Regions from separate parts of the Paenalcaligenes sp. GW821-LYS-B07-1 genome, predicted to be linked through region 3. Evidence: predicted binding sites of a transcription regulator. Region 3 holds the regulator's gene; each other region holds the start of a gene.
The links. The regulator LexA, encoded in region 3, represses DNA repair genes until DNA is damaged. The targets are predictions, from matches to a motif close to ACTGTATNNNNATACAGT.
Positions count from the first base shown of each region.

Region 1: recA (recombinase RecA) is a predicted target of LexA. The motif match lies at 1,405-1,422, and genes of this name have one in related genera.
Region 2: AC3QL0_RS06315 (LexA family protein) is a predicted target of LexA. The motif match lies at 1,206-1,223, and genes of this name have one in related genera.

Region 1 covers NZ_CM179516.1:1,375,253-1,378,486, forward strand. The annotation lists gene AC3QL0_RS06405 (aspartate carbamoyltransferase) at 1-157, shown strand, start outside; gene AC3QL0_RS06410 (recombination-associated protein RdgC) at 211-1,113, opposite strand; gene recA (recombinase RecA) at 1,468-2,556, shown strand; gene recX (recombination regulator RecX) at 2,556-3,086, shown strand; gene AC3QL0_RS06425 (LysR family transcriptional regulator) at 3,083-3,234, opposite strand, start outside.
Region 2 covers NZ_CM179516.1:1,349,711-1,352,944, forward strand. The annotation lists gene AC3QL0_RS06310 (Y-family DNA polymerase) at 1-798, opposite strand, end outside; gene AC3QL0_RS06315 (LexA family protein) at 768-1,193, opposite strand; gene AC3QL0_RS06320 (fimbrial protein) at 1,719-2,843, shown strand; gene AC3QL0_RS06325 (hypothetical protein) at 3,062-3,234, opposite strand, start outside.
Region 3 covers NZ_CM179516.1:2,095,354-2,098,587, reverse strand. The annotation lists gene lon (endopeptidase La) at 1-1,333, shown strand, start outside; gene lexA (transcriptional repressor LexA) at 1,401-2,054, opposite strand; gene uvrB (excinuclease ABC subunit UvrB) at 2,194-3,234, shown strand, end outside.

The DNA of each region.
Region 1 (3,234 bases), 720 kb from region 3:
TTTCAGACAAGCTGATAACGGTATTCCTGTGCGTATGGCAATCTTTGCGGTATTGCTGGGGGTAGAGAATCTAGTACAGCACTCCATGCGTGACGTGACATGGAACCCACCTTCACACGTGGGACCCGACGATGCTGTCTTCCACGGTATGTACTAAATAGCAAAAGGGCACCAAACGGTGCCCTTTTTGTATGCGGGGTACGTAGTTGTTTACACTACTTTTTTCTCACCACCCAGCGCATTCAGCAAGTCATCAAACAGCTTCGTTAATTCAGCAGTCATAAGTGTCATGTCTGAATTGAACAATTCTGCTTCATCACCAGCCAACACTTCGTTTTGCTCTTTCAGTACATCTAGAGGTGCGACGCGTTTTAGCTCTAGGCCATCGGTCAGAACGAAAGAAATGCGATCATCCCATGTTAGGGCCAAGCGCGTGCACTGTTTGCCGGACTCAATATGACGACGCAGTTCATCTGGCTCAGCGCTGTGGCGCACGTAGCGAACCACGGCACGGCTCTCGCTAGTAGAGCGCAACTCAGTGTCTTGGTCGATGCTGAAATTAGTAGGGGCTTCATCTTCGATCAGCCAAGAGGTCATCGCCGCACCGGGAGATAGTTCGGTGTAGAGCGGCAATACAGGGAAGGGGTTCAGGCTTTTCGCCAACAAACCCATCACTTCGTCGCCAGTTGCAGCCGACGCAGCATCTACCACCAACCACAGGTTTTTAGTATCAATCCAGATGCGGGTGTCGCGCGCAATACTAAAAGCACGAGGCATCAGCTCAGTGATGACCTGTTCTTTAATTTCACTCATTTGCTTGCGACCTGGTTTGTAGCCTTGTTCGGCTTCCATGTCGCGAGCTTTGGCGCGAGCCACCTGATTAATCACAGTGCTAGGCAGTAGTTTTTTCTCGCTACGCAGGCAAATTAGGAACTGGTCGTTCAGCGTGTGTACCAGCCCTTCACCTTCGCGTGGCGCAACCCAACCCAAGCTTAGAGGGTCTTGGCTAGTGCCTGGTTGAAAAGCATGTTCTTGCAGTGCTGCTTCTAGCGTGTCTGCAGTGTAGTCCCACTCGGGGGAGAGGCGGAAAATTCGTAGATTTTTAAACCACATGTGCAAGTGTCTTTGTTGAAAATGATGCCTGCTATGGGTGCAGGTTGGTGAATAGAATGGATGAATTGTACGCGCATTTGTCAGGCTGTCAGGTGAAAAAGTCCATGCATAGGCATAAAGTGCAGGCCTGTGTTTTAATGGCTGATTTCTTGACTATGTAGCAGTGTGGCATGGCGTATACGTACAATCTTGCATGGCTTTATACAGCGTAACGCACGTTCAAGCGGGCTTTGGCGCGTTACGCTACAACAGAAAATAGTTACGTAATTAGGTGTGGTGTAATACTGGATATCTGTTTATTTATACAGTATAATATTTTTTTGAATTTCATGCCTCTCTTTGAAGGATTACCCCATGGACGATAAGCGCAGTAAAGCGGTATCGGCAGAACGCGCCAAAGCGTTGGCAGCCGCCTTGTCTCAAATCGAAAAACAATTCGGCAAAGGCTCGGTTATGCGTTATGGCGATAACCAGATTGAGCACGATATTCAGGTTTGTTCTACCGGCTCATTAGGCTTGGATTTGGCGCTGGGCGTAGGCGGTTTGCCTCGTGGTCGCGTTATCGAAGTTTACGGTCCAGAATCCTCTGGTAAAACCACGTTGACCTTGCAAGTGATTGCAGAAATGCAAAAGCTGGGTGGTACATGTGCGTTCGTTGATGCCGAGCACGCGCTAGACGTACAGTATGCCTCTAAACTGGGTGTAAACCTGAGCGATTTGCTAATCTCTCAGCCCGACACTGGTGAACAAGCGTTGGAAATTACCGAAGCGCTGGTGCGTTCCGGTTCTGTTGATTTGATCGTGGTCGACTCCGTTGCTGCACTAACTCCTAAAGCCGAGATCGAAGGCGATATGGGTGATGCATTGCCAGGTCTGCAAGCTAGGTTGATGAGCCAAGCACTGCGTAAGCTAACTGCTACGATCAAACGTGCTAACTGCATGGTGATCTTCATTAACCAGATTCGTATGAAAATCGGCGTGATGTTCGGTAACCCCGAAACCACCACAGGCGGTAACGCGCTGAAGTTTTACTCTTCTGTACGTCTGGATATACGCCGTATTGGTTCTATCAAGCGTGGCGACGAAGTGATCGGTAACGAAACACGTGTGAAAGTGGTGAAAAACAAAGTAGCGCCACCATTCAAACAAGCAGAATTCGACATCATGTACGGCGCTGGTATTTCCCGTGAAGGTGAAATTGTAGACTTGGGCGTACAGGCAGGTATTTTGGATCGTGCTGGCGCATGGTACAGCTACGGCAGCACACGTATCGGTCAGGGTAAAGATAATGCACGTGATTTCTTGCGTGAGCATCCTGCCTTGGCAATCGAGATCGAAAACAAAGTACGTGATAAGTTTGGCGTGGCACAAGTTGCCGTGACAGAGTTCGTGCCCACAGAAGAAGAAGCTTCTGAAGGTACTCCCGAGCCAGATGCCGAGTAATGTCTTGGGACGATGAGTTCGAAACGGACCCCGCCGAGCGCTTAGAGCGTGAACAACGCAAAGAGCCTCAGGGGCCGTCTCTGAAAGCACGCGCCATAGACCTACTGTCACGGCGCGAGCATTCTAGGCTAGAGCTACAGCGTAAGCTGTCACGCTATAGCCAAGATGAAGACGAAATTACGGCGTTGTTAGATTTGCTGGAACGCGAAAAATGGCTGTCTAACACACGCTTTGCACAAAGTTTGGTGAACAGGCGTGCATCTAAGCACGGCACCTTACGCATCGTACAAGAATTAAAACAAAGCGGTGTGGCACAAGAAGATATTTCCCTCTTAACGGAAGAGCTGCGTGAAACTGAATTTGAGCGCGCTGTAGAGGTGTGGTTTCGTAAGTTTGGTTGTTTGCCCGAAGATCAAAAAGCCTATACCAAGCAGGCTAGGTTTCTGGTGTCCAGAGGTTTTGCCTTAAGTACCTTGCATCGCATTCTGGATGCGGTGAAAGCGGGTGATATCGATCTGGATGACTACTAGAAGCTAACCGGGTAGGCTTCCTCAATATTACTCAAGGTGGCAAAACATGTTTTGCGTGCCTGTTCCAAAAACGCTTGTATGTAATCCGAATCGTGATCCTCATCACGCAGTGCGGCATACAGGTTTCTCCATATCCCATGCTCGCCCA
Region 2 (3,234 bases), 750 kb from region 3:
ATCGTAGACCGGGCTGCCAAATGATCTGGAGTACATAATTTGCTGTCGCGCAGCAGGGACTTCATCCCAGGCTAAACAGGCCTCGCCACTCAGCTCACGCGCGGTCTTAGCTAACACAATAGAAAATTTGTCACGTATCACACGTCTGTCAGCTTGGGCGAGATCGGCCGCAGTGCGAATATTCAGCTCAAGCAGTTTCTTGCTCAGCCGGCGTCCCACGCCCCACACCTTATCAATGGGTACATGGCGAATGGCGCGCATTAATTGTGGGCCATCCAGCATACTTAAATCACAGACACCATCTAAGCGTGGTACTTCTTTTGCCAGATGATTAGCGAGTTTAGCGAGGGTCCTGGTTGATCCTATGCCCACACAGGTAGGAATACCTACCCATTGTTTGACGCGTTTTCTAATGGCTTGACCAAGCTCTCGGCCAGATTCTTGAATGCCGCTTAAATCAAGAAAGGATTCATCAATGGAGTAGATTTCCTGACGTGGCGAAAACTGCCCAATCACACTCATCATGCGACGACTTAGATCAGCATACAGGCTGAAATTGGCAGATAGAGCAATTAACCCATGCGATTGGGCCAAATGCTTAAATTGAAACCAAGGGGCTCCCATTTTGATGCCTAAGGCCTTAGCCTCTGCTGTGCGCGCGATGGCGCAGCCATCATTGTTGGATAGCACTATAAGAGGAAGACCTTCATAAGCAGGATGCATTGCCCGCTCGCATGAGCAGTAAAAGCTGTTTCCGTCGATGAGCGCTATACGTGTACGTGGTTTTTGAGCGTCCATGTAACGATTCCCCAGACGGATAGCTCCTGACCGTCTTTGAACTCAATATCGTGAAAAGCAGGATTAGCAGCTAAGAGCTTCACGTGCCTCTGTTGCTGGTAGAGCTGCTTGATGGTGAACTCTCCATCCACCACCGCCAAAACAATGTGACCATGTCGTGGTTCTATAGAGCGATCAATCACCACGTAATCGCCATCATCAATACCAGCATCGCGCATAGATGGCCCACGCACACGCATGAAGTAGGTCGCATCTGCTTGATGAATCAGCAAATCGGTAATATTGAGCGTTTTATGATCATAATCACCCGCAGGGCTAGGAAAACCGCACTGCACGGTGCTGTTCATGATCCGCACGGGAGTTGGGCTGGACGAAAGAGGGGCAGGCGAATCCATGTTTATTTTTATGCTGTATAAATAAACAGTATTTTCGCCGTTTATAGGAGGCTAGTCAATGGTGATGAAGAGGTTGTGTGGTGCAGATTAGAGGAGTTTTCTAGAGAGCATAGCAAGCGATAGGTGCTTATTGCTATTTTGTGGAGTGCCACGATAATTGCGGAGCAAACTGAAACCCGGCTTAAGCCGGGTATCTCGTTGCGTCTGTAGTGAGAGCGGCTTTACGCATCATTTTGATAATGGTTGTTCTGTACGGGCCTAGCGACTGGTATGTGGCTGCGCTAGCATCGCAGCGGGCGAAGACAAGTGTTCTACTTAATGTCTCCTGACGACTGATCAACTCTTTAGACAGCATGTCCTATCAGCGGCATGCTACTGGCGCTCAGTCAGGATTAGCTTAAGCAGGTCTGCTTGGCTTAGGTTTTCGAGTGCTTATGTCTTTCTAGAGGTAATTATAGGAATAATCTTATTCGTTTTTTCTATGAGTTTTGTTTAAATTAGTGAACGAAAGATAAAGGAAAAATAATGGCAGGAAAAACCAATATAGGGATAAAAAAAATACTCTCTCTTTTTTTCTATGCCAGCCTCATTGTTTTGAGCGCAGAGTCTCATGGACAAGTAGCTAACGTCTGCCAAATGAATATCGGTTTAAAGGTTAATAAGTGGACGATGGCTCCGGATGGAGGTGCTTTTTTTAATGGTCAAGTTATCGGCACTGGCTCAGCAAATACAGTGTTTTATTATGGTCCTACTGAGAAAAAAGCCTTCATAGATAGTAGAGGCTTAGCATCTTACCCTTTGAGTGCTATTCCTATGCCTAAAACGCCCGGGATAGGGGTACGTATCAGTTGGCAGGGGCATTGGTCGCATGGAGGGTATTCGTTTACTGTTGATAGTCAAAGACCTAAAGGAACATACGTGTCCACCACGCATTCATATAACCTGTTAACAGGGTCTGCACCCCGTAGTTTTCTTCTGAACTACAATTTTGATTACGAAATTGTTGTGATAGATGCCAGTAAATATAAGGGGGGGAAACCTGTTTTTACACATGAAGCTGATATCAAAGCTATGGTGTATTCAGACAATGTGAATGGTGGTCGACGTTTATGTAATCGAGGTGAGATTGATTTTCTTGATGCGTTGGTAAACGATGTCACTATTCCTGAGTTACCACGACCACCTGTACCAACCTGTTCTTCGACAGATATAGACCAGGTAATCACTTTACCTCCTGTGACGGTCTCGCAGTTGGCTGAATATCGTAGCGCGCGTAGTGAAGGCATGACAGCTGAGCAACGTTTTGAGCTTGTCGGTAGAAGGTGTCCACAAGGTACAAAAATTATGGCCTTTTTCACGGATGCGCGTTCCAGCGCAGAGGAAAAGGACTATTTGAAGTCTAGCCATCCAACCGTAGGTGTGCGCCTGTATCACAGAGAAAACCAAAACCCCATACAGTTCGGAGCAGCCCCTATTGGTTCAACCATCCCGAGTCGTCCTGCTATTGTAGAAAATCAGTTGGGCTCAGCGACCTCTGATATATATTTGCCTTTGACAGCGCAATACGTGATTGCTCCCAATGTAGATCGTAGTTTAGTAGTGCCTGGTGGGTTGAATGCTGAGGCAGTAGTAACGTTTATATATGACTAGGGGATGAATATAAGCCTTTTGTAGACGGGGCTATGACGTCGGCTTCTCTAGCAGAGAAAAGATAGGGACTAAAGGCTACCACTTCTCATGCCACACGTTTTTCGCCTCCCAGTGCATAGCGAAAATCAGCAAACAGGCGGTTTGTGACGTACTAATCGTTGGAGAAAGGTTTTTTCAACTACTTAAATGAGAACGTATCAAATGCAAAATTTTCGATATTACTCATACCATCCCGTTGCATCTCCATGTTGAAATGCATCTGGTTTCCATGCGCATACGTTTTTTGTTACGTACTCATAGGTGAGAGGTTTATAACCTTCTTGAATTAGAAAGTAATCTCCTAGAATTTCCCTGTACCGTGCGCCATTTTGGTTTTGTTCTACCTTTTTAA
Region 3 (3,234 bases):
TATTGCTCGCGCAACCAACCGCAAGTACGTGCGTATGGCGCTAGGTGGGGTGCGTGACGAGGCCGAGATTCGTGGTCACCGTCGTACCTACATTGGCTCCATGCCAGGTAAAGTGCTGCAGAACATGTCCAAAGTAGGGGTACGTAACCCGCTGTTCCTACTGGATGAAATCGACAAGTTGGGAATGGATTTCCGTGGCGATCCGTCATCGGCATTGCTGGAAGTGTTAGATCCTGAACAAAACCACACTTTCCAAGATCACTACTTGGAAGTGGACTTCGATTTGTCCGACGTGATGTTCGTGGCCACCAGCAATACACTGAATATTCCACCGGCGTTGTTAGACCGTATGGAAGTGATTCGTTTGTCTGGTTATACCGAAGACGAAAAAGTACGTATTGCGTTTGACCACTTGATTCCTAAGCTGGTGAAACACAACGGCGTTAAAGATGGCGAGTTAGAAGTCACTGAAGATGCTGTGCGCGACATGATTCGCTACTACACACGTGAAGCTGGAGTGCGTTCGTTAGAGCGTGAAATCAGCAAAATCTGCCGTAAGGTAGTGCGTAAGTTCTTGGAAGCAGCTAAATCAGATGCTAAACCAACAACGGTAGTGGTGAACTCCGAAAACTTAGAAGAGTTCTTGGGCGTACGTCGTTATACGTTTGGTGTGGCCGAAACCGAGAACAAAGTAGGTCAGGTGACTGGTTTGGCATGGACTGAAGTGGGTGGCGATCTGCTAACCATCGAGGTTGCCGACATGCCTGGTAAAGGTAACATACAGCGTACTGGTTCTATTGGTGACGTGATGAAAGAGTCGGTGGAAGCCGCTCGTACGGTAGTTCGCTCGCGTGCTCAGAAGTGGGGTATTCCTGATACCACCTTTGAGAAACGTGACTTGCACGTACACTTCCCTGATGGTGCTACACCTAAGGATGGTCCATCTGCGGGTATTGCGATCACTACAGCCATTGTGTCGTCGTTGACCGGTATTCCTATCCGTGCTGATGTTGCCATGACAGGCGAGATCACTCTACGTGGTGAAGTGCTGGAAATCGGTGGCTTGAAAGAGAAACTGCTGGCAGCACTGCGTGGTGGTATCAAAACTGTCATGATTCCAGAGCAAAACGTGAAGGACTTGGCTGAGATTCCAGATAACGTCAAAAACCACTTGGAGATTATTCCAGTGCGTTGGATTGATAGAGTGCTGGAAGTGGCATTGGAAAAAATGCCTGTGCCATTAAGTGATGAAGAAGTTGCCAGATTGGCAGCGGAAGCCGCTGTTGCTAACAAAGTGGTTAGCGGTACAGGTGGTTTGAGTACTACGCACTAAGTCTAGTGTCACAATAAAAACAGCCCAGTAATCACTGGGCTGTTTTTTATCGCTGTGAAACAAGTAATTAGTGTATGGGTGTATTACGGATCAGGCCTACAGCAATACCTTCTACACTAAAGCTGTCTTCGTCGGAAACAGGAATAGGGTTGAAATCAGGGTTCTCGGGCATCAGGTTGATGGTTTTACCGTCGATGTGCAAGCGCTTAACGGTTACATCGTCACCTAGGCGGGCCACAATCACTTGGCCATGGCGAGCTTCTGTGGTTTTCTTTACGGCAAGCAGGTCGCCTTCCAAGATGCCGATGTCACGCATACTGAGGCCGCGTACGCGCAGCAAGTAATCGGGCGTTTGGCTAAATAGGTTAGGGGCAACACCAATTTCTTGTTCTACATGAGCACTAGCTAGTATAGGGCTACCTGCTGCTACTCTACCAATGATAGGCAGCTGCAAATTATTACTGGCGATGTCGTGATCGTTAGCGGCAGTAGGCATGGTGGTGTCGTCTTGCACAAGACGAATACCACGCGATGCGCCAGCAGTTAATTCAATGGCGCCTTTTTTTGCCAAGGCCTTAAGGTGATCTTCGGCAGCATTGGCCGACCTAAAGCCCAACGTCTGAGCGATTTCCGCTCTAGTGGGAGGAAAACCGGTGCGCTGTATCTCTTGACGGATGATGTCAAGCACCTGTTGTTGCCTGATGGTAAGTTTGACGGCCATGATATATTGGATGCTGTTTATTTATACAGCAATGATTTTGCGTTAAAATACAAGAAAAATCAAGCCGTATGGGCCTTTGGGCTGATCTGGGCACATTTTTGTGCTGGCTGTTTCTTCAGGACTCCGTGTCACCTATCCTATGTCAGAGTTTGCTCCGCGTTTTGTCAATTTCCCCGATAGCCCTTTTTCGCTGTACGAACCGTACCCGCCAGCGGGCGATCAGCCTGCGGCTATTGAAAAGCTGGTAGAGGGGCTAGAAGATGGTTTGATGTATCAGACTCTCTTGGGGGTGACGGGGTCAGGTAAAACCTACACCATGGCAAACGTGATTGCGCGCACGGGCAGACCGGCCATTGTGATGGCGCCAAACAAAACCTTGGCGGCGCAGTTGTATGCCGAGATGCGTGAATTTTTCCCCCGTAATGCGGTGGAATACTTCGTGTCGTACTACGATTACTATCAGCCTGAAGCGTACGTGCCATCACGAGATATGTTTATTGAGAAAGACTCGTCTATCAATGAACATATAGAACAGATGCGTTTGTCAGCCACCAAAAGCTTGTTAGAGCGTCGCGACACTATCATTGTGGCGTCGGTGTCCAGTATCTACGGTATTGGTAACCCCGGCGATTATCACTCAATGGTACTGACTTTGCGCGTAGGGGATACGGTTCCTAGGCAAGAGCTATTAGCGCGGTTGGTAGCGATGCAGTACGAGCGTAACGACGCTGATTTTGCGCGGGGTATTTTCCGGGCAAGGGGCGAGGTCATTGATGTGTTCCCCGCCGAGAACGCGGAGCAAGCCCTACGTATCACCATGTTTGATGATGAAATCGAGTCGTTAGCGTTGTTTGATCCGCTGACGGGCAAGATTCAGCAAGATGTACGTCGCTATACCGTGTTTCCCGGGTCGCACTTTGTGACACCGCGCGAAACTATTTTGCGTGCGATGGAAACCATCAAAGACGAGCTGCGTGAACGAGTGGATCAGTTTGTAAAAGCTGGCGAATTGGTAGAGGCTCAGCGTATAGAGCAGCGCACGCGCTTTGATCTGGAAATGATGAACGAGTTGGGCTTTTGTAAAGGCATTGAAAACTACTCCAGGCACTTATCGGGGGCTGCTCCTGGTGATCCGCCGCCTACGTTGATCGACTACCTGCCTAAAGATGCCTTGATGTTT